4 regions of the Metabacillus sp. GQ13 genome follow, and region 1 is predicted to be linked to each of the others. Evidence: riboswitches for the same ligand, from Rfam matches in the RefSeq annotation. Region 1 holds a riboswitch; each other region holds the start of a gene.
What was found. A riboswitch is a leader RNA that binds a small molecule or an ion and turns the genes downstream of it on or off. The one in region 1 is predicted to bind S-adenosylmethionine.
Positions count from the first base shown of each region.

Region 2: another riboswitch for S-adenosylmethionine. It lies ahead of metK (methionine adenosyltransferase); the one in region 1 lies ahead of AC6CHR_RS02980 (methionine biosynthesis PLP-dependent protein).
Region 3: another riboswitch for S-adenosylmethionine. It lies ahead of AC6CHR_RS08665 (phosphoadenylyl-sulfate reductase); the one in region 1 lies ahead of AC6CHR_RS02980 (methionine biosynthesis PLP-dependent protein).
Region 4: another riboswitch for S-adenosylmethionine. It lies ahead of AC6CHR_RS10490 (BMP family protein); the one in region 1 lies ahead of AC6CHR_RS02980 (methionine biosynthesis PLP-dependent protein).

Region 1 covers NZ_JCAXET010000002.1:142,891-149,010, forward strand. The annotation lists gene AC6CHR_RS02955 (hypothetical protein) at 1-301, shown strand, start outside; gene AC6CHR_RS02960 (ABC transporter ATP-binding protein) at 685-1,473, shown strand; gene AC6CHR_RS02965 (ABC transporter permease) at 1,457-2,212, shown strand; gene AC6CHR_RS02970 (aliphatic sulfonate ABC transporter substrate-binding protein) at 2,252-3,256, shown strand; gene AC6CHR_RS02975 (SCO family protein) at 3,266-3,841, shown strand; SAM riboswitch class I at 3,909-4,046, shown strand; gene AC6CHR_RS02980 (methionine biosynthesis PLP-dependent protein) at 4,454-5,572, shown strand; gene metC (cystathionine beta-lyase) at 5,565-6,120, shown strand, end outside.
Region 2 covers NZ_JCAXET010000019.1:55,069-61,188, forward strand. The annotation lists gene asnB (asparagine synthase (glutamine-hydrolyzing)) at 1-50, opposite strand, end outside; gene AC6CHR_RS20500 (FixH family protein) at 326-1,096, opposite strand; gene metK (methionine adenosyltransferase) at 1,597-2,799, opposite strand; SAM riboswitch class I at 3,071-3,294, opposite strand; gene pckA (phosphoenolpyruvate carboxykinase (ATP)) at 3,817-5,400, shown strand; gene AC6CHR_RS20515 (dicarboxylate/amino acid:cation symporter) at 5,868-6,120, shown strand, end outside.
Region 3 covers NZ_JCAXET010000006.1:4,006-10,125, reverse strand. The annotation lists gene pyrF (orotidine-5'-phosphate decarboxylase) at 1-41, shown strand, start outside; gene pyrE (orotate phosphoribosyltransferase) at 41-673, shown strand; gene AC6CHR_RS08675 (thioredoxin family protein) at 1,082-1,654, shown strand; gene AC6CHR_RS08670 (alpha/beta fold hydrolase) at 2,008-2,817, shown strand; SAM riboswitch class I at 3,228-3,345, shown strand; gene AC6CHR_RS08665 (phosphoadenylyl-sulfate reductase) at 3,580-4,281, shown strand; gene cysP (sulfate permease) at 4,295-5,362, shown strand; gene sat (sulfate adenylyltransferase) at 5,417-6,120, shown strand, end outside.
Region 4 covers NZ_JCAXET010000007.1:127,189-133,308, reverse strand. The annotation lists gene AC6CHR_RS10510 (sulfite oxidase-like oxidoreductase) at 1-537, opposite strand, end outside; gene AC6CHR_RS10505 (ABC transporter permease) at 688-1,605, opposite strand; gene AC6CHR_RS10500 (ABC transporter permease) at 1,592-2,668, opposite strand; gene AC6CHR_RS10495 (ABC transporter ATP-binding protein) at 2,652-4,172, opposite strand; gene AC6CHR_RS10490 (BMP family protein) at 4,248-5,264, opposite strand; SAM riboswitch class I at 5,431-5,539, opposite strand; gene AC6CHR_RS10485 (DUF4097 family beta strand repeat-containing protein) at 5,863-6,120, opposite strand, start outside.

The DNA of each region.
Region 1 (6,120 bases):
TTTAATAACGGCAGTTAAAGGTAAATATAAATTTGGGGTAGGTAAACATGTTACTTGGCGAGAACACTTTATATTAGTACCTGCCTATTCATTTGTTCGCTGTGTCTTATTCACTTTCTTAATAAAAAAAGATGGTAGTTGGTCAAAGGCCATATTGATAGTCTTTTCAATAGTTCTAGACTTTTTTCTATGGAAACTAAAAATTGTCAAATTTAACATTAGTAAGTATTGGAAAACTTTATTCTTTCATCTTTCAGTACTAGTTCTTGCTATCCAATACAAGAAGATAATTTTCAGGTGAAATAGGTTAGCAATAAAACATTTCTTTCTAAACGACAACTAGACAATAATAAAATGTAGGTTAGCGTAAATTTTCCTCATTTTATTATTGCCTTATACTTTTTAGGTGCAGAGATCTTTATATCTGAACAACTAAAATATCTAAAAGTCACAGCAGTTTTTGATGGACTTAGTTAGGTCTAAACAAATTGATGAAACCAAATTAAGTTAATTAATGGGATAAGTTGGATGATGTGATAAAGGTTAGTCGATTTTTGCCCATAGCAATACTTAAAAGATTTTATCCAATTCAATTTAAATCATTGACATTTTCTCTAATATTAATATAATAATCTTATTAATCCGATAAAAAAGATATGAATTAAAGATAAGCAGGTGAGAGGATTGTTTTTATCTATTGACAATGTATCCAAACAATTTAAGAACCGTGATGATCATACTGAAACAGTTTTAACTAATATAGATTTGCAAGTTAAAGAAGGAGAATTTGTTTCAATCTTAGGTCCTTCTGGCTGCGGGAAATCGACATTGCTTTCGATTGTCGCAGGTTTAACAAAGCAAACATCAGGTGAACTTGTATTGCAAGGAAAGCAAATAAAAGGACCAGGGAAAGAGAGAGGGATGGTTTTTCAGCAAGCAGCCTTGTTTCCTTGGTTATCTGTAGAAGAAAATGTTATGTTCCCATTACGTAAAGAAATGTCTAAAAAAGAAGCACAGGAAAGAGCACACGACTTCTTGTCTTTAGTACAGTTAACACCATATGTCAATCATTCCCCACACGAATTATCTGGTGGAATGCAGCAGCGTGTCTCAATTGCCAGAGCGTTAGCAATGGACCCTGCGTTATTATTAATGGATGAGCCATTTGGTGCATTGGATGAGCAAACTCGTTCTAGATTACATGAAGTGTTAGAAAAGGTATTCTTAGAAACGAAAAAAACGATTTTGTTTGTGACGCATAGCATTCAAGAGGCATTAAAGTTATCAGATCGGATCGTGGTTATGGGAACTCAACCTGGTTGTATTTTAGATATTATTGAACTGAATTTTCCAAGACCACGTGAGCAAGCCCGTGAAGAGCTATTGAGCTATGAAGAAAGAATTAAAGGATTACTAAAATCTGAGATTGATAAAGTGATAGAAAAGGAGCAGCAATATGCAACCAGTCGTTAAACGAATTTTATTTTATGGAATTCTGTTGGTTGTATGGCAGGTTGCTGTTACAGTACTAGATATTTCACAGGCACTGCTTCCTGCACCAACAGATGTATTTACTTCGCTTTACACAGGCTTCGCTGATTTAACTCTTGTATATGATTTAACAGCAAGCTTTCGGAGATTGGCTATCGGTTTAGCCATTGCCCTATGTTTAGGTCTAACGTTGGGTGTGTTTTTAGCAAAATCAAAAACTGCTGATGAAACCTTGGGCTCACTTATTATTGCCTTACAATCAGTACCGAGTATTGTTTGGCTGCCACTAGCGATCATGTGGTTTGGACTAAATGAAGCGGCTGTAACCTTCATCATTGTTTTAGGTGCAACTTTAGTGATGACGATAAATATGAGAACCGGTCTAAAAAATGTACCACCACTCTATATAAAAGCTGCTCAAACTATGGACTATAAAGGCTTTAGTCTATTTTGGAAAGTTATGTTCCCGGCATCGATTCCTTATGCAGTAACAGGGACTAGATTAGCTTGGGCCTTTGCTTGGAGAGCCTTAATGGCTGGAGAGTTGTTAAGTACAGGACCTGGGCTAGGTTATAAATTGAAATTCGCATCAGACTTTGGAGATATGAGCTTAGTAATCGCGATAATGATGTTGATCATGGTTATTGGGGTTATTGTGGATCTATTATTTTTCCAACGTATCGAGAAAAGTGTCATGAAAAAATGGGGTTTAGATAATTAATAAAGAGTTTTTGCACTAATAAAATATGGAGGTATTAATATGAAGAAAAATTTATTAATGACAATACTATCACTAGTAGTTGTCGGTGTTTTAGCAGCTTGTGGTACATCAAATACAACGAGTACAAATGGTAGTGACAGCAAAGAAGAAGTTGTCATCGGTTATTTTCCAAACATTGATCACGTACCTGCAATGATAGCAAAAGATAAGGGCTACTTTGAAGAAGCACTTGGGGAAAATGTGAAAATTACTTATAAGACATTCCCAGACGGTGCAGCATTTATGACTGCCTTGAAAACAGGAGATATTACAGCAGGACTAGTCGGACCAGGACCAGTAATGAACAACTATGCAAATGGTGCAGATGTTAAGATCCTTGCTGGTGCATCTTCAGGTGGTACTGTCGTTGTAGCCTCAGCTAAAAGTGGTATTCAATCAATTGATGATTTATCGGGAAGCACATTTATTACACCTGGTGTAGGTTGTACACATGATGTTCAAATGGAAACATTCCTTCAAGACTTTGGTGTCACATCAGCACGTATTGGCGGAACGTTAAAGCATGTAACTGGTAATCCAGCTCAATATGGGGCAATGTTTGAATCAGGTAAAGTTGACTTAGCAGCTGTTCCAGAACCATGGGCATCTCAATTAGTGAATGATGGAGCGAAAATAATTGTTGATACCGATGAAATTTCATACGGAACAACACTTCCTAACACAGTATTGGCTACAAGTGGTAAATTAGTGGACGAAAACAAAGAATTAATTGCAAACATTGTAAAAGCACATGAAAAGAGTGTTCATTTCATCAATGAAAACCCTGAGGAAGCTCGTGACATAGCCATTAGTTCGATTAAAGAAATTACAGACCAAGATTTAGATCCTGCAATTGTAGAAAGTGCATGGGAACGTGTGACATATACAACAGAAGTAAATGCAGAAGTCGTTCAGGAATTTGCAAACTCTTCATTTGAATTGAAATTCCTTAAAGAAAAACCAGAATTCAGTGATCTTATTGACACTCAATTTCTGTCTAAATAGGCGATGCATGTGAAAAAACTACTTTTTATCACGTTAACTGTTTTTCTAGGTCTTGTTGGCTGTTCACAGTCTATCAACCTAGAAGAACATTTTTCACTAAATGGAACAATTGAACCTTTAAAAGCTGTGAATCAAGAGGGTAACGAAGTTGAGATGGAGGACTACAAGAATAAAGTTTGGCTTTCCACATTCATCTTCACTAATTGTGATACAGTCTGTTCGCCAATGACAGCTCATGTTGCAAAACTTCAAGAGCAATTAAAGAATGAAAAGGTCGATGTAGAGTTGGTATCCTTCACTATTGATCCTGATAACGATACACCCGAGGTATTAAAAGCATTTGCTGACAATTACGGAGCAGATTTTGACAATTGGAATCTTCTGACAGGCTATGAGCAATCAGAAATAGAATCATTTTCCAACAAAAGCTTTATAGCACCGGCTGCGAAACTAGAAGGCTCAAATCAATTTGTTCACAGCACATCTATTTATTTAATGAAAGGTCATAAGATACTTGAACAATATGATGCAGTATCTGAAGTACCATATGACAAAATAATCAAAGATATCAAACTATTACGTTAATTCTATTGCAATCCAAACTTGAATCATGTAAAGTAGTAAAAAAAGTAAGCTTGAAAATTTCATATATTTCTTATCGTGAGAGGCAGAGGGACTGGCCCAATGAAGCCTCAGCAACCGGTACAAAACAAGTGAAGAGTTGGTAACCGTTAATTTTGCTAAGTTAGGAACAAACAAATTGATTTTTAAACAGTATGGTAGATGAGAATAATTTGGGCAAAGTAAATTTGTTGAAATTATTTAGACTTGCCATTTGGCTTTCAAACCACTAAGCGAGAGCTTGGCTGTTGTCAAAAATCTTACTGATATGTTCTATATAAAACCGCAAAATATAACGACATGTGAGCTACATACCAAAATCTCCCTTCGTACCAAGGTGCTAAATCCAGCAAGCCACCACACCAGCATTATGCTTGAGAGATAAGAAGAAGCACATTTAAATATACAAGTCTTCTTCTTAACTGAGGAAGACTTTTTATTTTGTAGGGAGATTGAATAAATCTTGCCATAAACAACTAAGAAATCTATCTAATCTAAGTAAATGTATCCTTCACTTTTTTTAGGTGATTGTTTCTTCTAGGTTAGATGTAAAAAAATTTTAGGACGGTGACAACCATGAGTCAACGAATTGAAACGAAACTAGCTCAAATTGGAAATCGAAGTGAAAATATTACAGGGACAGTTAATCCCCCAGTCTATTTTTCAACAGCGTATCGTCATAATGGAATTGGCGAATCAACAGGATTTGATTATATCCGTACAGGGAATCCAACTAGATTATTAGTGGAACAGGCAATAGCTGATTTAGAGCATGGTGATCGTGGGTTTGCTTTTAGCTCAGGTATGGCAGCAATTCAAACAATTATGGCCCTTTTTCAAAGCGGAGATGAACTTATTGTTTCCTCAGATCTTTATGGTGGAACCTATCGCTTATTTGAAAGAGAATGGAAAAAGTATGGTTTATCTTTTCAATATGATCATTTTACAAACCCTGCTGAGACAGAAAAGTTAATTACAGAAAAAACGAAAGCGTTATTCATTGAAACACCAACAAATCCATTAATGCAAGAAGCTGACATTAAGGCGCTTGTGGCAGTTGCCAAGAAAAATAATATCTTAGTCATTGTTGATAACACGTTCTTTACACCGTTGATTCAGACACCAATATTAGACGGTGCCGACATTGTGATTCATAGTGCAACCAAGTATTTAGGGGGCCATAATGATGTGCTTGCTGGTCTTGTAGTAACAAAGGGTGAAGAACTAAGTAACGAATTTTTTCAACACCAAAATGCTATCGGAGCGGTTCTATCACCGTTTGATTCTTGGTTGTTAATGCGAGGAATGAAAACCTTATCGCTTAGAATGAGGCAGCATGAACAAAATGCGCAACTTGTTTCTCAGTTTCTGAATGATCATCCAGATGTGCTTGATGTTTTATACCCAGGTAAAGGTGGAATGCTTTCGTTTCGTTTACAGGATGAAGCATGGATTAATCCGTTTTTAAAGAACTTGAAAACGATAAGTTTTGCAGAAAGCCTAGGTGGAATTGAGAGCTTTATCACCTATCCTGCTACACAAACACATATGGATATCCCAGAAGAGATTAGAGTAGCAAATGGCGTCTGTAATAGATTACTTCGTTTTTCAGTTGGTATTGAACATTCAGAGGATATTATTGAAGATCTAGCGCATGCATTTAAACAAATGAGAGGAGCTGGAGCTGTTGAGTAATCATGATTGGACATTTCAAACAAAGCTTTTGCATAATGAATCAAAGGTGGATCGAGGAACTGGAGCAGTAAGTGTTCCGATTCATCATTCATCAACATTTCACCAATTCGATTTTGATGAATTTGGAAAATATGATTACGCACGTTCAGGGAATCCAACCCGTGAAGCATTAGAGCAAGCAATTGCTGAACTAGAAGGTGGAACAAGAGGATTGGCTTTTGCTTCAGGAATGGCAGCTATATCAACATCATTCCTTCTTCTATCACAAGGAGATCATGTACTTGTTACAGAGGATGTCTATGGTGGAACCTTCCGTATCATTACAGATGTTCTAACAAGGTTTGGTATCGAGCATACATTTGTTGATATGACAGATCTTCATCAAGTAGCTTCAGAAATTCGCCCTAATACGAAAGTTATTTATATGGAAACACCTTCAAATCCCCTCTTAAAAGTGACAGATATTCAAGGGATTGTAAATCTGGCAAAAGCAAATGATTGTCTAACCTTTTTAGATAATACCTTTTTAACACCAGAACTACAAAGAC
Region 2 (6,120 bases), on a different contig from region 1:
TCACTTACAGCTGTTTCTTCATAATAGAGACCACCAACAAAACCACACATAATGCTATCACCCATTCTTAATAAGGCATCTTATTCATTAAGAAACCTAATCCTTGTTTTGACTATAAGACGACTGATAAATGGTAATTGTTTCAACATTTTTCAAATATATATAAATTCTGACTATTAATATGAAAAAAGACACGATTTAAAAGGGATAAATTCCCTATCTAGATGATCAATATCTTCATCTTATAGTAAATAGGGAGATCATTATCCTAGGTGTTTGTACATGACTAAACTTTTACAAAACAAAAAAAAAGAGGCCAAGCCCCTTATTTAACCTCAACCGAAGTTTCAATATGGGCGTGAACCTCTTCCTTTTCAACATGTACTTTTACCGTATAATTACCGATCTCATCAAATGTATAGGATGCTGTGTATTCCCCTTTTGTAGAAAATTCAGTAGCATCAACATATTGATGTTTCTCCTCTCCATCCTTCCAGATTTCGAATCGTACGATCGCCTCAGTAAAAGGCTGTTCAGCTTCTTCTATATTTGTTGATAACGTTTCTTCCTTATTTACTTTAAAACCAGTTAATTCTTCTACATTGATTGTTACACTACTAGGATGATGTTCCGCACTTGCATGGTCTTCATGATGATGTTCATCCACATCTGTTGCCTTTGTGGTTTCCTTGCCGTTTTCTCCTGATCCAACCACAATATCCTTAGTTGGCATCGTATGATAACTTTTCACATTCGTGTGAGCCGTTACGGAATATGTTCCGTCTTCTTTAAATTGATAGTTAATTTCATATTTCCCATTATCAATTAGCTTAGCTTCCACTTTTTCAGATTGATCACCTAGTTTTACTTCAAATATGACTTCTGCATCGTCTACCAATTCCTCACCATAATAAACGTTGGCTGCTATTGTTATATCTTCATTTTTATTAACCTGCTCATTAGCGATAATTTCCACTTTTGGGATTTTCACTTCTTCTTCAGCAGCTTGATGCCCGTTATGATCCTCTGAACCTTGACAACCAGTCAATAAAAAAGCTAGGAAAAGAATGAAGCAACTCAAATATCCTTTTGTCATTCTACAAAAACCTCCAATTAGTCACTAACTATGAGTTAAATGATGAATATACCGGTTAACCACTACATCATTTATACACATTTTATAGATATACTATTCATTTTTAAAAAAGCCCATTGATAAGAAACGATTGTTATAAATGTTTATGTACATATTATTATTTGCTAGGTTCACTTCACCAACCTAAACATATAGCTTAATTGTTTAAAAAGCTCTAATTGCTGTCTTTGAAGCTAAACATCACCAATATGTAAATCCCATCGTTCACAGAGTTTAAATTACCTTACCCATAGTATATTTATATCCGCGGAACAAAGTCCAATATTATTAGATAATTTGCTTTTTTTACACTTATTCACTTAACGTTATTACGTAATTCTAAGGATGCCCTAACAATCGAAATAGCACACGAACCAATTCGGTTTGTGTGCTATTTCAATCATTATTGTTTCTGTGTCAAAAGTTGTTTCCCTTTAACGTGTTTTTTCCTTTTTAACAGCCTATTGATTTAGTGCTTCTTTACTTATTGCCTCAGCTCTATCAGTTCTTTCCCATGGAAGATCTAGGTCATTACGACCGAAATGTCCATAGGCTGCCGTTTGCTTATAAATTGGACGGCGTAGATCAAGCATTTTAATTATACCAGCTGGACGTAAATCAAAGTTATTTCGCACAACTTCAACTAAAGTATTTTCAGATACTTGACCCGTTCCAAATGTATCAATTGCTATCGATACAGGATGTGCAACGCCAATAGCATAAGCCAGTTGAACTTCACACTTATCAGCCAAACCAGAGGCTACAATATTTTTTGCAACATAACGAGCCGCATATGCAGCAGATCTATCAACCTTAGTTGCATCTTTACCAGAAAATGCTCCTCCACCATGTCTTGCATAGCCACCATATGTGTCAACAATAATTTTTCGACCAGTTAAGCCTGCATCACCTTGAGGTCCACCAATTACGAAACGACCTGTTGGGTTTATGAAATACTTCGTATTCTCGTCAATTAATTCCTTAGGAACAACAGGATTAATAACGTATTCTTTCAAATTACGTTGAATTTGCTCTAACGCAACTTCTGGGTGGTGCTGTGTAGAAATGACAATCGTATCAATACGAACTGGTTTATTAAACTCATCATATTCAACCGTTACTTGTGTTTTACCATCAGGACGTAAGTAAGGTAGGATATCATCTTTTCGTACTTCGGTTAAACGACGTGCAATTTTGTGTGCTAAAGAAATTGGTAGTGGCATTAATTCCTTTGTTTCATTACATGCAAACCCAAACATTAACCCTTGGTCTCCTGCACCTATTGCATCAATTTCTTCATCAGTCATATTTCCTTCACGAGCCTCAAGTGCTTGATCAACACCTAATGCAATATCTGCAGATTGTTCATCGATTGAAGTCAATACTGCACATGTTTCAGCATCAAAGCCATATTTAGCACGTGTATAACCAATTCCCTTAATCGTTTCGCGAACGATTTTTGGAATGTCCACATATGTACTTGTTGTAATTTCACCAGCTACTAGCACTAAACCTGTTGTTACAGATGTTTCACACGCTACACGTGCATTTGGATCTTTTTCAATAATTGCATCAAGGATTGAATCTGAAATTTGATCACAAATTTTATCTGGATGGCCTTCTGTTACAGACTCAGAAGTAAAAAGACGCTTATTAGTCATAATTTAAATCTTCCTCCTATATTCGTTTTCATTAAATTTGATCCGGAACTCTTCCCTAAGTCTATTTACCTTATAAGGATCACGCTGGCATGTTTCTGAACAGAAGTATTATGTACCTTTACCACATGCTTGTCCTGATAAAACTCTAATGAAGATCCTCATTCGAAACTATGTTGGACACACGTAAACTAAGGACAAAACTTATCTATTCTTATCACTACAAAAAAACCTTTCCCTTGTGAGGAAAGGTTTTGTAATCGTTCATCGCCTTTCGCTCTTATCGATCAAGGGCTTTCGCCTTGCTTCAGGTTAGCACCTTTGCGTTTTGAAAATGTCGTGGTTCATTTTCGACTCCAACATAGAAATAATTGCACTAATTGTTTAAACAATAGATACAACCTTTGAACTCTACATGTAAGAGCGAAATGACGACCTTTCCTTAAATAGCAGGTTGCTGGGTTTCATAGGGCCTGTCCCTCCACCAGCTCGGGATAAGAGAATCCGTTCAAGGACATATCATAGCGCACAGAATTACTAGTGTCAAGAACAAAAGTGGAAGAGCCCGTTCAATGACGTATGAACTGGAGCACTCCCAAATTAGATAAAGGAAACACGAAGAGCGTAAGCGATTCGATGTTGACTTACCCTATGTATAAGAGTGAAGTTTACTATGCACTGGATGTCAAAGTGCTTATCCACAATACAAGAATTTTATAAGAAAACGATGAGATATACTAGATAACCTTTGTGTTTACTTGCTTATTGATTCTTTTATTTATCCTTACCTCTTTTGATTGAAATATCCAAAAATGTGATTCAATTTTGCTATGTTCACTTAGATACCTAATCCTTCCCTTTTGAATTTAATAAAAGTGGTACAAATAAAATACATAAGTTGATTTTTATCAGTCAATAAGCAACAAGCTTTTGGAAAAGAGACTTTAGAAAAGAGCCTAATTTTCCTCAGTATATTGTAATATAGTAGAAGAAGGACATTTCTCGAGTAAAGGTGGTAATGGGATGAATCTAACTGAGATGACAAATAAGCTAACTCAACTTATTAACGGGGATAACGCGAGGCATAATTTATCGGTTTCCCAACTTGTGGAAAAGGTTCTTGAGCGCAAGGAAGGTATTTTAACTTCAACTGGAGCAATTCGTGCGACGACTGGTGCGTATACTGGAAGATCTCCTAGGGATAAATTTTATGTAAAAGAACCATCGATAGAAAATAAAATTGAGTGGGGAAATATCAATCAACCAATTTCTGAATCAGTATTTGATAAGCTTTATAGCAAGGTTATCTCTCATTTAAAAGAACGAGATGAATTTTACATCTTCTATGGTTATGCAGGTGCAGATAAGCGCTATCAATTACCTCTTCAGGTAGTAAATGAATATGCATGGCATAATTTATTTGCTAGTCAGTTATTCATTAGGGATAGTGAGAACTCCTTCCCATTATCTAAGAAACCTTTTACGATTTTATCTGCGCCATATTTTAAGGCAGATCCTGAAGTTGATGGTACCCATTCTGAAACATTTATAATCATATCACTCGAGAAAAGAACAATATTAATTGGCGGGACGGAATATGCAGGAGAAATGAAGAAGGCAATATTCTCGGTGATGAACTATCTACTTCCAGAAAACAATGTCTTGTCAATGCATTGTTCTGCGAATGTTGGATTTGAAGGCGATGTTGCCCTCTTCTTTGGATTATCAGGTACAGGGAAAACAACTTTATCGGCTGATTCTAACAGACGGCTAATCGGTGATGATGAACATGGATGGTCTACTTCAGGGATTTTTAATATAGAAGGCGGTTGCTATGCTAAATGTATTAATTTAACGGCTAAAAAGGAACCGCAAATTTTCAATGCGATCCGGTATGGTGCGGTTTTAGAAAATGTTGTAGTTGATATTGAAACGAGAGAGGTAGACTATCATAATTCCTCCTTTACAGAAAATACACGAGCAGCATATTCTTTAGATGCGATTGATAAAGTTATTACACCTAGTATAGCCGGGCATCCTCAGTCGATTGTTTTCTTATCAGCTGATGCCTTTGGTGTCCTGCCACCGATAAGTATTTTGACTAGAGAGCAAGCGATGTATTATTTCTTAAGCGGTTATACAAGTAAACTTGCCGGAACTGAAAGAGGTGTAACAGCACCAGAAGCAACCTTCTCACCATGTTTTGGTTCACCCTTTTTACCCCTGCAAGCTACGCGTTATGCCAAAATGCTAGGTCAGAAGGTCGATGAATATGACGTTAAGGTATTTCTAGTTAATACTGGCTGGACTGGTGGAGAATACGGAGTTGGAAAAAGGATAAACTTAAACTATACAAGATCTATGGTTCAAGCGGCAATTGAGGGTGATCTTGATAACATTGAAACAATTAAAGATGAAATTTTCGGGCTCCATATTCCAATACATGTACCGGGTGTCCCAGATGATAAACTACAACCTCACCTTACTTGGAATTCACAAGATGCTTATGACAAAAAGGCAAAAGAGCTTGCAACAAAGTTTAAAAGTAATTTTAAACGCTTTTCACATGTTTTTTCTGATCTTGACAAAGCAGGAGGCCCAATCTAAATTTCTAATCCAATAAATACCTTTAATTAGACTGTTTTAACAAGCAGTCTTTTTTTATTAGGCTCTTTTCTAAAAGTTTGTTGCTCTAGTACGAATATGATCTAAATTTAAGCTATGTCTAAAGGGATATCAGACTAATTTAGCGAAAAGAGCACGAAGGTATCCTTAAAACGTGTACATTAGTACTTTGTACGGAAAACAACAATCTTTGCGAAAACAGCCTTTTATTACAATAAATTTTTATTAATAATCGTCCTACATAGACGTCGTACCTATTCACTAAATCGCAATGCCTATAAAATCACTTTAATTTGATAGACCTAAAGCAACAAATCCCTCCGAAAACAGTCTTTATCATTGCCTACTATAATTCTACAATAATATTTTACGCCTTTCCCTATTCCCTATTTTATGATATTGTAATTACATCATAAAAACACAACTGTTCATTTCAGGAGGACATTATAATGAAACGAAAATTCGGACTATTACCCAGGATACTAGTTGCGATTGGCTTGGGTATATTGATAGGAAGTATTTCTCCGCAATGGTTAGTTAAGGGGTTTTCTACCTTCAATGGTATATTTGGTAACTTTTTAGGGTTTGCTATCCCCTTAATTATTATTGGATTTATTACACCAGGAATTGGACAAATTGGTAAGGGTGCTGGTAAACTTCTAGGTTTAACCACATTGTTTGCTTATACTTCCACAATCATTG
Region 3 (6,120 bases), on a different contig from region 1:
CATATCTAAAAGTTAAAAAAGCTTGGGAGGAAATTGTATAATGAAACATTCTATAGCAAACAGTTTATTACAAATAAAGGCTGTCTACTTGCAACCAAATGAACCTTTTACTTGGTCTAGTGGAATGAAATCACCAATCTATTGTGATAACCGTTTAACATTATCCTTTCCGGAAATTCGTAATCAAATAGCTGATGGTCTAACAGATTTAATTAAAGTGAATTTTCCAGAGGTAGATGTCGTGGCAGGGACAGCAACAGCTGGAATTCCACATGCTGCTTGGGTGAGTGATAGATTAAATTTACCAATGTGCTATGTTCGTAGTAAAGCAAAAGGACATGGTAAAGGGAACCAAATCGAGGGACAAGTGAAACGCAACCAGAAAATTGTTGTGATTGAGGATCTAATTTCAACCGGAGGAAGTGCCATTACAGCTGTTGAAGCTCTACGTGCTGAAGGCTGTGAAGTACTTGGAATTGTCTCAATATTTTCTTATGGACTAGCTGTAGGAAATGAACAACTACTACAAGCAAACGTAGAAGCGAAGTCACTATGCGATTATGATTCATTATTAGAAGTTGCAGTTCACGAAGGATATGTAAGTAAACAAGATCTTACTAGGTTAAAAATGTGGAGAGAAAATCCTACATCCGAAGCTTGGTTGGAGAACTAAATAGTACCACGTAGAAAAAGTCATCGTTCATAGTGACTTTTTTTATTGTCGATAATGACCATTTTTGCAAAGAATGTAATGAGGCACTAACAAATTTCAGCTTTAGCAAAGATATTCTTATGATAATAATCCTCATCATCAGAAAAAATTTTTTTGAAAAGACATAAGCCCAAAACTAAGGGTCCTTAATTTTGGGACCTTCAGTTGTATGTTTAATATATATTTTTTTTGAATATTTTTATTATTTAAGTGACAATGCAGCAATAAAATGATAAAACAGAATATAAATAGTTCTATCGTTCATATATAGTATAGTATTAAAGATGAAACTAGGTTAATGAGTTTAAACGAAGCAATTTTCTCGCAATCATGCGAATAAAATGCTAATTTGATGTCGAGGTGATAAATGTGAATTTAGAAGATTGGTTTTTTAAAGGGCTTACATTTGAACAGTATACAGATCAGATGAGTGTAAATAAGGAAGAAATCCTCTCAATTTACGACCGTTTTACATTAAATGAGGATGATGTCGCCTTTTTAGAGAAAATTCAAGGGAAGAAGCTCAGGGTAGTTGTTCTCACAGAAGATTGGTGTGGGGATGCACTAGTAAATAATCCGATTTTATTAAGAATCGCTGAAGCAGCCAGCATGCAGGTTCGTTTTTTACTTAGAGATCAAAACCTAGAGCTAATGGACAAATATTTAACGAATGAAACAGCTCGATCAATACCGATCTTTATCTTTATCGATCAAAATGGACAAGAAATGGCTGTATGGGGTCCGAGAGCGCAAAAGCTACAGAAATTAGTTGAGAGTGAACGGAATTCTTTACCTTCTAATGATTCTCTAGATTTTAAGGATAAGCAGAAGGAGATGTATAGTAAGCTTAGAAACTCCTATTTAAATGACGAGTCTATTTGGGAGACTATTTCCTACAGTATTATTTCAGTTCTTAAAAAGAACGATCTTCATCACCAATAATCTTTGATTCTTTACTTCAACACAAAGTGTTCTTTCGTAGGTTTTCAATATTAAGCTAAGTTATAAATCGGATTTACATATAAAGAAGGCTGTTTTCGCAAAGATTTTTCCTAATAGTACTTCTTTACATATATGGCGAATAGTCGTGCTCTCCTTTTAGAAACGAGGCCAAAAAGATAGATAATAAAGCTATATGCTATTATAAGAACAATAAAGCGGTGGTTTCCTTTTGGAAGCACACTGTTTTTTTGTTTTTGACAAACTTTGATGTGGTTCTTAAAGTTTACCAAAAAGAGTCTAAATAAATGGCATCCTCTATAAGCTAAAGAAAAGGTAATGCGAGGAGGAGTTAAATGGGCTACTACATTACAGTTGAACAGAATGTCAATATATTTGTTGAAGATATTAATCCTGGTGAGGGAAAAACAATTCTTTTTTTACATGGTTGGCCTGTCAATCATAAAATGTTCGAGTATCAATTTAATCATTTTCTTAAATTGGGTTATCGTTGTATTGGAATTGATTTTCGTGGTTATGGAAAGTCAGACCGACCCTCTGGTAGCTACACATATAATCGACTAGCAGATGATATTCGAATAGTGATCGATACCCTTAGACTAGAAAATGTATTACTTGTCTCACATTCTATGGGGGGAGGAATAGCGATAAGATTTATGGCAAGACATGAGGGATATAAGGTTGCAAAGCTAGCTCTCTTAGGTGCAGCAGCACCGGTATTTACGCATCGCCCAAATTATCCGTTTGGAAAAACAAAGGAAGAGGTTAATAAACTCATTGAAGATACGTTTAATGATCGACCTAAAATGATTAGTGATTTTGGAGATAGCTTTTTTGCTCTTTTTGTATCTGAGAACTTTAAGAATTGGTTCAATGGATTAGGAAACGAAGCTTCTGGATATGCAACGGCAATGAGTCTTGTTTCTTTACGCGATGAAGATCTAAGGAAAGATTTAGAAAAAATTAATGTACCCACCGGAATTTTCCATGGAGTAAAAGATAAGGTGTGTCCTTACGTTTTTGCTGAGTTGATGCATGCAGGAATTAGAGGATCTAAACTCATTCCGTTTAAATTTAGCGGACATGGTTTGTTTTTTAGTGAAAAAGAAAAATTAAATTTGGAGCTAACGCGCTTTTTTAAATAAGTATGTACTTAATTGTTTTTATCCCTTATTAAAAGAATTTCAAATAAGAAAGTCAGTTATTAATTCGAAACAGTTCTAAATAGAGATATTTCTGGAATTGATTTTGTAAGTTTGTAAGACTAGAAGATTAAATCATACTCGTCACTGTAATATTATATCTACTGGAACTTACATTGCGAAAAGGATTTCAACATATTGCGATATTTTATATGTGCGAAAGAACACCCTTTGTGTGTTCTTTGTATATATATATGATGAAAAGAAACTTATTGGTTAATAATTGGTCTTTCCGAAGATAAAAACCAACGTACAATTAACTTTCACGTAAATAGATAATATTATTATTCCGATCAATAAACTCGGGTTGACATTTGAAAGAATTGTGTTAAAATTTAGAAACAATAACATATTTCTTATCAAGAGTGGTGAAGGGATCTGGTCCTTTGAAGCCCAGCAACCTGCAAGAAGTAAGATGTAAGGTGCTAATTCCAGCCAAATCTAAACTGATACCAATTTGGAAGATAAGGGTAGATCATCCTTAAAAGTCTTCCTGTTATGGTGGGCTTTTCTCTATTTAACACATAAAAATGCATCAAAAAGAAGCTTTATAGAAAAATAGTGTCTGGCTAAATCATCTGAAACAGAGTATTATTTGCTAAATTCATCGTATAATGGTTGGTTGCACCATTAATCCCGACTATTAACGTGTGAATAAATGGTTTTTAAAACCAAGTAAGATAGTGTGAGAAAGAGGTGAATGGTTTGCTAACTTATGAGAATTGGTCAGAAGTGAGCGAAGATTTTATTGAAGATGAGACGTATAAAGGAGCATTAAATGTTATCCATTGGGCATATGAACACTACGGTGAAGAAGTTGTCTATGCATGTAGTTTTGGAATTGAAGGTATTGTCTTGATTGATTTAATAGCCATAGTAAAACCTAACGCAAAAATTGTGTTTCTGGATACTGATGTTCATTTTAAAGAAACCTATGAGCTAATCGATAAGGTGAAGGAAAAATATCCATCACTTAATATTCAATTAAAGAAACCTAAGCTTACATTAGAAGAGCAAGCTGAATTATATGGTGATAAGCTTTGGGAAACTGCACCAAATAAATGTTGTGATATCCGAAAAATAGTTCCATTAACTGAAACACTACAAGGTTCCACTGCCTGGATCTCTGGGCTAAGACGTGAACAATCTGAAACAAGAAAACACGTTAACTATATCAACAAGGATGAACGCTTTCATTCAGTAAAGGTTTGCCCGCTAATTCATTGGACGTGGAAAGATGTTTGGAGATACGTTCATAAAAATGACTTAATCTACAATCCTTTACATGACAGAGGATATCCGAGCATTGGTTGTTTTCATTGCACAAAACCTGCTTTTAATGAAAATGATTTAAGATCTGGCAGATGGACTGGGCAAATGAAAACAGAATGTGGCCTCCATCAATAAGGGGGAGTAATAGATGTTAGAGATTATCGCAATAGGTATCAGCATCTTTTTTGCGATGAATATTGGGGCCAGTGGTGCAGCAGCTTCCATGGGAGTTGCATATGGTGCCGGAGCAATATTACGACCAAGGAATGCTCTTATCATCTGTGCAATTGGTGTTATTTTAGGTGCAGTAATTGGTGGAGGAGAAGTTGTTAAAACGATTAGTTCTGGAATCATTCCAACGTCACTTATCTCAATAAAAATTGTTATTATCATCCTCTTCTCAGCAACTTTTTCACTTTTTTTAGCGAATATATTAGGTATACCTCTTTCAACTAGTGAGGTTACGGTAGGTGCAGTTGTAGGTGTAGGAATTGCCTATAAAATGTTATTTGTAGACAAATTATTATCGATTGTGATGTTTTGGATATTGGTACCAATCGTTGCGTTTGGCATTGCGTTTCTATTCATAAAATGCCTCCATTATTTTAAGTTAACGGAAAAGTATTCATTTGATGGAAAAGTGATTACGTACCTTCTCATTTTCGCTGGCTTTTTTGAAGCGTTTTCTGCAGGAATGAATAATGTAGCAAATGCAGTAGGACCTTTAGTTAGTGCTCAAATTCTCTCAGTTTCGAAGGGGACTTTGATTGGTGGTGCATTTGTTGCCATAGGCGCTTTGCTACTTGGTCGGAGGGTTCTAGAAACAAATGGTAAGAAAATAACAAGTTTTTCTAAAATCGAAGGAATACTTATATCAGGGACAGGTGCGACGCTGGTTACCATTGCATCCGTTTTTGGAATTCCTGTGCCACTTACGCAAATAACAACCTCATCTATATTAGGTATAGGAATAGCCAAATCTGGTAGTAATATATTTCAACAAAAGATTGTAAAAAACATGTTAACAATTTGGGTGATTTCACCCCTTATATCGTTAACTATGTCTTATTTCTTAGTGAAATTATTTATTGAAAGTGATCTATATTCGATCGTTGTTTTAGCAAGTCTATTACTTGCAACCATTGGAGCACTTAATTTAATGAAGGCAACTAAACAAGAGAAACGGACTGTTCATCACGAGGGCGGAGGGATTTAGTTTTAATCTCTGTTGAAATAAATTGTAATTATATGAATTGGAGGATTTTTAATCATGAGCTTATTACCACACGGAGGAACATTAATACAAAGATTATCATTAGGTACTGATGTAACAAATATTCAAAAGGAAATTGAATTGGATGGTACTGCATTAAGTGACTTAGAGTTAATTGCAATAGGTGCATATAGCCCCATTGAAGGTTTCTTTACGCAAGAGGATTATCAATCTGTAGTAGAAAATATGAAATTAAAAAACGGGTCAGTGTGGAGTATTCCAATCACGCTACCAGTTTCAGAAGATAAAGCGGCAACGTTATCTATTGGTGAGGAGGTTCGCCTTGTAGCCGACGAAGTTACATATGGTACGATTATTGTATCTGACATTTATTCACCAGATAAACCAAAAGAAGCAGTTAATGTGTATCGTACTGATGAATTAGAACATCCAGGTGTTAAAAAGATGTTTGAACGTGGCGATGTCTATGTTGGTGGAAAAGTCACACTCGTCAAACGACCAGAAAAGAAGTTTGCGGAATATTACTTAGATCCTAAAGAGTCTAGAGCAAAATTTGCTGAATTAAATTGGAAAACAATTGTTGGTTTCCAAACTCGTAATCCTGTACATCGTGCACATGAATATATCCAAAAAACAGCCTTAGAAACGGTTGATGGACTATTTTTAAATCCACTTGTTGGTGAAACGAAGTCTGATGATATTCCGGCGAATATTCGTATGGAAAGCTATGAAGTATTGTT
Region 4 (6,120 bases), on a different contig from region 1:
TTCATCGATAAATTCAATACCTCTGATCCACTTGACACTTTTCCAAAAATAAAGATGTGGAACAACCATTCTTAGTGGCCAGCCATGTTTATCGGTTAAAGGTTCATTTTCAAAGGAGTGTGCAAGCAGAACGTTTTCGCGATCTAAATCAGATAATTCCAGGTTAGCCGTATAATCATGATCTGCATGAAGCATGACATACTTCCCTTTCGGTTGAATGCCAACTTCCTTCATTAAATCCTGAAACAAAATCCCTGTAAATGTATTATCAAAACGCGACCATCTTGTAACACAATGAATATCACACTTAACAGATGACTGCTTCATTTTCATTAAATCATCGTATGATAATGTTACTTCCTTATTAACAGCGCCAAATAGTCGAAGTGACCAATTTTCTAACTCGCACTTTGGAACATCTCCTTCATGTAAAATCGGAAACCGTTCTGTTAATACTTGTCCTTGTGGTAAACGTTTTGCTAGTTTCGGATCAGCGGCTGGTACTTTCATTCGTTTGATTCGGTCTGCTTTTTTCATGATGATGCTCCTTTCTGGGAGTATATAATTTACAAATTGGTATAGCTCTCGTGGGAAAAATAAAGGGCGATTTTTCCTCGTTTAGCAGTAGTACTTTGTGTTAATTAGTTTTGTTGTTGTATCTAGAGGAAAAACATAGGGCGGTTTTTCCTACCTCCCACTTTGCTGATTCACTTCCTGCGATCCCATTCCACGGTCTCTTAAGAGGAACATGGCGAAGATGGTTATGACGTATGGGAGCATGGATGTAAATTGTGTTGGTAGGGAGTAGCCTTGTAGGCGAATACTGATTGCGTCCATGAAGCCAAATAGTAGACTTGAGCCCATGATACCGATCGGGTGTGATTGTCCTAGCATTGTAGCGACTAGGGCGATAAATCCACGTCCTGCAGTCATACCTTCTGTGAACATCGTGACTTGTCCTAACGATAATTGAGCTCCTGCTAGTCCACATAGGATTCCACATAGACCGATTGCTAAGTATTGTAGAGATTTAACTTTCAGGCCTAGACTTTTCGCTGCTACTGGGTTCATCCCCACTGAAAGAACTCGAAAACCAGTGACTGATCGATATAGAAACACATATAGTAAAATCGCTGCTAAAAATGATAAGTAAACAAGTGGTGAGTGTCCAGAGAAAAGTGCTCCTAATACCGGTATGTCTTCAATAAATGGAATATCCCACTTAGGCAATCCCTGCATGTCTTTGTTATAATAGGCACCCTTTACCTGAAAAATTGTCCGCAGCGCAAAAGTAGTGAGTCCAAGGGCTAAGAAGTTAATGGCCACACCTACAACAATATCATTTGCTTTGAGCTGAATTGTCATATATGCAAATAACATCGCAAAGACCAGCGTCATACCTGCTGCAAAAAGAACCGCCATAAATACACTGCCAGTAAAATGGCTACCAACGATCGCGGAAAAGGCACCAATAAGGATTAATCCTTCCAAACCAACATTAAATATCCCAACACGGGAACACAAGGCTCCACCTAATGCAGCAAGTAAGATCGGCGCAACCATCCGGATTGTCGAGTTTAACAATGTGAGGTCAAAAAGTTCCATTTGAGCCACCCGCTTTCTTTTTTCGCTTCCACCATTTAAAAGTGACTTTAGCTGAAATAAATAGAATTAAAACAGACTGTATAATACTCGAAACCTCTAGTGGAACTTGTGTATTCCGTTCCATTCCCATAGCTCCTGTTTCAATTGCAGCTAAGAAAATCGATGTAATAGCCGTTCCAAGCGGATGGGAGTTTGCTAGAAGAGTTGCCATTAATCCTGTCCATGCATAGCCTGGTACTGTTAAACCCCCGTCAATAAAGCGATATTGCGAGCCGAGCACTTCTACTGTTCCTGCAAGTCCTGCTAATGCACCACTAATAAACATACTAGTCAGCATAACCTTTACCTTATTTACACCACCATAGGAAGCAAAAAACGGATTAAGTCCGAGCATTTTCACTTCATAGCCAGCCGAGGTTGTCTTAAATATGATATACATGATAATTGCTGCAACGATTGCTATAATAAAGCCCCAGTGAACACTCATTCCTTGAAATAGCTTAGGTAACCACACACTTTGATCAAGCATTTCAGATTGAGCAAGCGCTGCTGATCCTGACTTATCTTGAAATGGGTCTGACACTAGATAACTTGCAAATAAAACAGCAATATAATTTAAAAGTAATGTAGAAATAAGCAGCTGAACTTTAAATTTCGCTTCCAGCCAGCCTGCAAAAAGAGACCATAGGCCACCTGCTAAAATACCGATTAGTAAAACAAGCAATGTTTTGCCGATGCCACTGCCAGGTAGATAGACACCAGCTAATGCAGCACTTACAGCGCCAAGCACCATTTGCCCCTCTGACCCTAAATTAAATACACCAGCTCGAAATGCAAGTGCCACTCCAAGACCGATCAGCATAATTGGCGTAGCTCTCGCTAATGTGGAAGAGAAAAAATAAAAGTTGCCAAAAGCACCATTCCACATTTCTTTGTATGACGCAAGAACAGGTTCTCCGACAATACTAATAGCTATTGCACCTGTTAACAGGCCAATAAAAATCGCTAAAAATGGCTGTAGCAACGAACGAGACAATCGTACTAAACTACTCTGCACCTTCATTGTGCTTCCCCCCTGCCATTAGTACACTGATTGTTTCTTCCGATGCATCGTAACGGTCTAATTCCCCAACAATTTCACCTTCGTACATCACTAAAATCCGATCTGAAAGTGTCATGATTTCGGTTAACTCTGAGGAAATAAGTAATACAGCTTCACCTTTATTTCTTTTTTCAATAAGAGCTTCATGAATCGTTTCCATTGCCCCTATATCAACACCACGAGTAGGTTCAGCAGCAATCAGGATTGGTGTTTCTTGTCCTAATTCTCTAGCCACTATTAACTTTTGAAGGTTTCCACCTGATAAATAACCGGATTGCTCATCTATTGATCCTGCCTTAATTTCAAATTTATTTATCCAACTTTTCAAAATGGTTCGAAAAGGTTTCTTTCGCAAAAAGGAAAAAGAACGATACTCCTTCTTTGTGTGATACCCCATAATCGCGGTCTCTTCAACACTTGCCTGTTTCGCAGCCCCCCATAAATAACGATCCTCTGGGATATGTGATAATCCCGCTTGACGAATCGCCTTAACGGATTGATTTGTTACTTGTTTTCCATCAATGAAAACGGCTCCTGAGTTCATTGATCTCAATCCAGAAATTACTTGAAGTAGCTCTGATTGTCCATTTCCTGAAACACCAGCAATCCCAACAATTTCGCCACGATTCACTTTAAAAGAAATACGGTTTAGAACCGGTTTATTCGCCTTTTCCTGGACAGTTACATTTTTCACTTCAAGAATCGCCTCACCATTTATTTGGGCACGGCTAGTTAACTCTTGAAGGTCACGACCAACCATCAGCTTTGCTAACTCATCAACTGAGGTCTCATCTCTAGCTACAGATCCAGTGACCTTTCCATTACGGAGAACGGTAATATGGTCCGCAACCTCCATCACTTCACGAAGTTTATGGGTAATAAGAATAATGCTTTTACCTTGATCAGCTAATTGACGAATAGTTCCTAATAAATCCTTTACCTCATGGGGTGTTAATACCGCCGATGGCTCATCTAAAATAATCATTTCCGCCCCTTGATAGAGTACTTTGAGGATTTCCATTCTCTGTTGCTCTCCGACAGAACAATCAGCTGTTTTTGCTGTTGGTCTAACTGGAATTTTGTATTGGTCTACTAGTTGCTGTACTTTCTCAATAGCCTGCTTTCGATTGAAAAAACCAGCCTTTCTCGGTTCATGCCCAATCACAATATTTTCGGCAGCTGTGAAGTCAGGAAACAGCATAAAATGTTGGTGAACCATTCCAATCCGATTTTCAATTGCGTCATTTGGTGTTGTGAAGTTCATTTGCTTTCCATCTATATAAATCTCACCTGAGGTAGGCAATTCCATTCCATAGAGCATGCGCATTAATGTGGTTTTTCCTGCGCCATTTTCTCCTACGACTGCATGAACCTCACCTACTTTTAGCGCTAGAGAAATAGAGTCATTCGCTGTAAAACTTCCATACTTTTTTGTCATATTTTTCATTTCTAAACGGTTTGGCATTATTCATCCTCCCTCAGTGACACACAGGGAACCGACTGCAATAGCTGTAGTCGGTTCCGATTTTACCTTATATAATTAGTTTTCTAATGGATTGGCAATTTCTAGCTCACCACTTACAATCTTATCTTTGATAGTCGTCACTTTTTCGATTACGTCTTGTCCGACAAAATCATTTAATGGTGTTTCACTTTCCGCTGTTACGTAGGTCAAACCAACACCATCTTCTTTCAGACCATAAGCGACAGCCCCTGGTTCATATGTCCCTTCAGAAAATGCTTTAATCGTTTCATATGCTACTGCATCTGTTCCTTTTAATTGTGATAAGACAATATGTTCGGGATCAAGTACGGTACGATCGATATCTTGTCCTGCTGTGAAAAAGCCCTTTTCTTTAGCTGCTTCAAAAACGCCAAGATCTCCAACTGCCGCTGCTCCAGCAATGAAGTCAGCACCTTTAGACGCCTGAAGAATGGCAAGTTCCTTTGCCTTAGCTGGATCATCAAAGCTTCCTACATAATTCACTAAGTACTCTGCATCTGGATTTGTTGACTTTAAGCCTTGCTCAAACGCAACTGTCCACTTTTTCATTAGTGGTATATCAACTGCGGTAACCATGCCAACTGTATTCGTTTTTGTTGATAAACCAGCAGCTGCACCTAGTAAGTAGGCTGCCTCATGTTCTCTAAAGTTTACACTTCGTACGTTTGGTAAATCTACTGTTGTATCAATAATGGCAAATTGCTTGTCTGGGTTTTCACTCGCAACCTTTTTTAATGCATCTTCTGATTCAAATGAAGAGGTAATAATTAAATCATAACCCTCAGCTACAGCTACTCGTAAATTCTCTTCTATTGCTGCAAGGTCTGTCGATTCGATCGTTTTCAGCTCAAAACCGAATTCTTCTGCTGCTTTTTTTGCACCCTCATCCATTTGTTGAAAGAATGGATTCACACCAATTTTCTCAGGGAGTACAAGAGCAATTTTCTTTGACTTTGCTTCTGTTTTCTCACCTGATGATTTTGTTGTCTCATTAGCTCCACAGCCCGCCAATAACACCGTGAATAAAGCAATAAATACAAATAATTTCTTCATGTATGCCCCACCTTTATATTCGTGTTTTTTCTTCTACAGACAAATATACACTAGTTATCGTACAAATTAAAGACCTATAGGCAAACATTATCGATAAAACATTTATATTCGTTCGTATTTTAAACACAAAAACCCCTCCTTTTAAGGAAGAGCATTTTTATATCTCTTCTTATCTATCAGAACTTTAACATTCTGCAGGAATTAGCACCTTGCTATCATTCTATAGCGGATGCTGGGCATCAATGGGCCAGTCCCTCTGCCACTCTCGATAAGGATTTTGTCTAAATTTGTCGTAAAATTTAATTATTTCTTATTTTAAAGAATATTAAGGAAATTGCAAGTTGTTTTCACTAAAAATTTAATATTTCTAAACTATTAATTAATTTATTTGAGCGTGTCATTTGTTGCAGCTGACAGGAAAGGTAACTACATCTGTACCCGCACAATGCCTAAGATTTAAACATAAGAAAAGAGATAGTCTCATGACCATCTCTTACTAAAAGTTATTTTCATAAAGCTTGTTATTAGAAGTCTTAGCCAATCAATCCCGGATGATGACCCTTCTTACTTTCAAGGTAATAGAAGACCTTTGAACCAGTTATCTCTTAACTGATATGTCACCAATCTCTGTCGTTGCTTTCAGGGTAGGTCCATTGGTTCCAATTTGAGTGATGATACTTCGAGAATCCGAGTCTTTGTATCCTTTAAATCCTGAGATTGACACATCCCCTAGTTCACTATTTAAATCAAACTCTATATTTCCAGGTTCTTCTGCAAAGGTAACCTTTAGTTCGCCAATATCTGATCGCAACTCAAGATCATCTTTCATATCAATTAAAGCAATATCTATGTCACC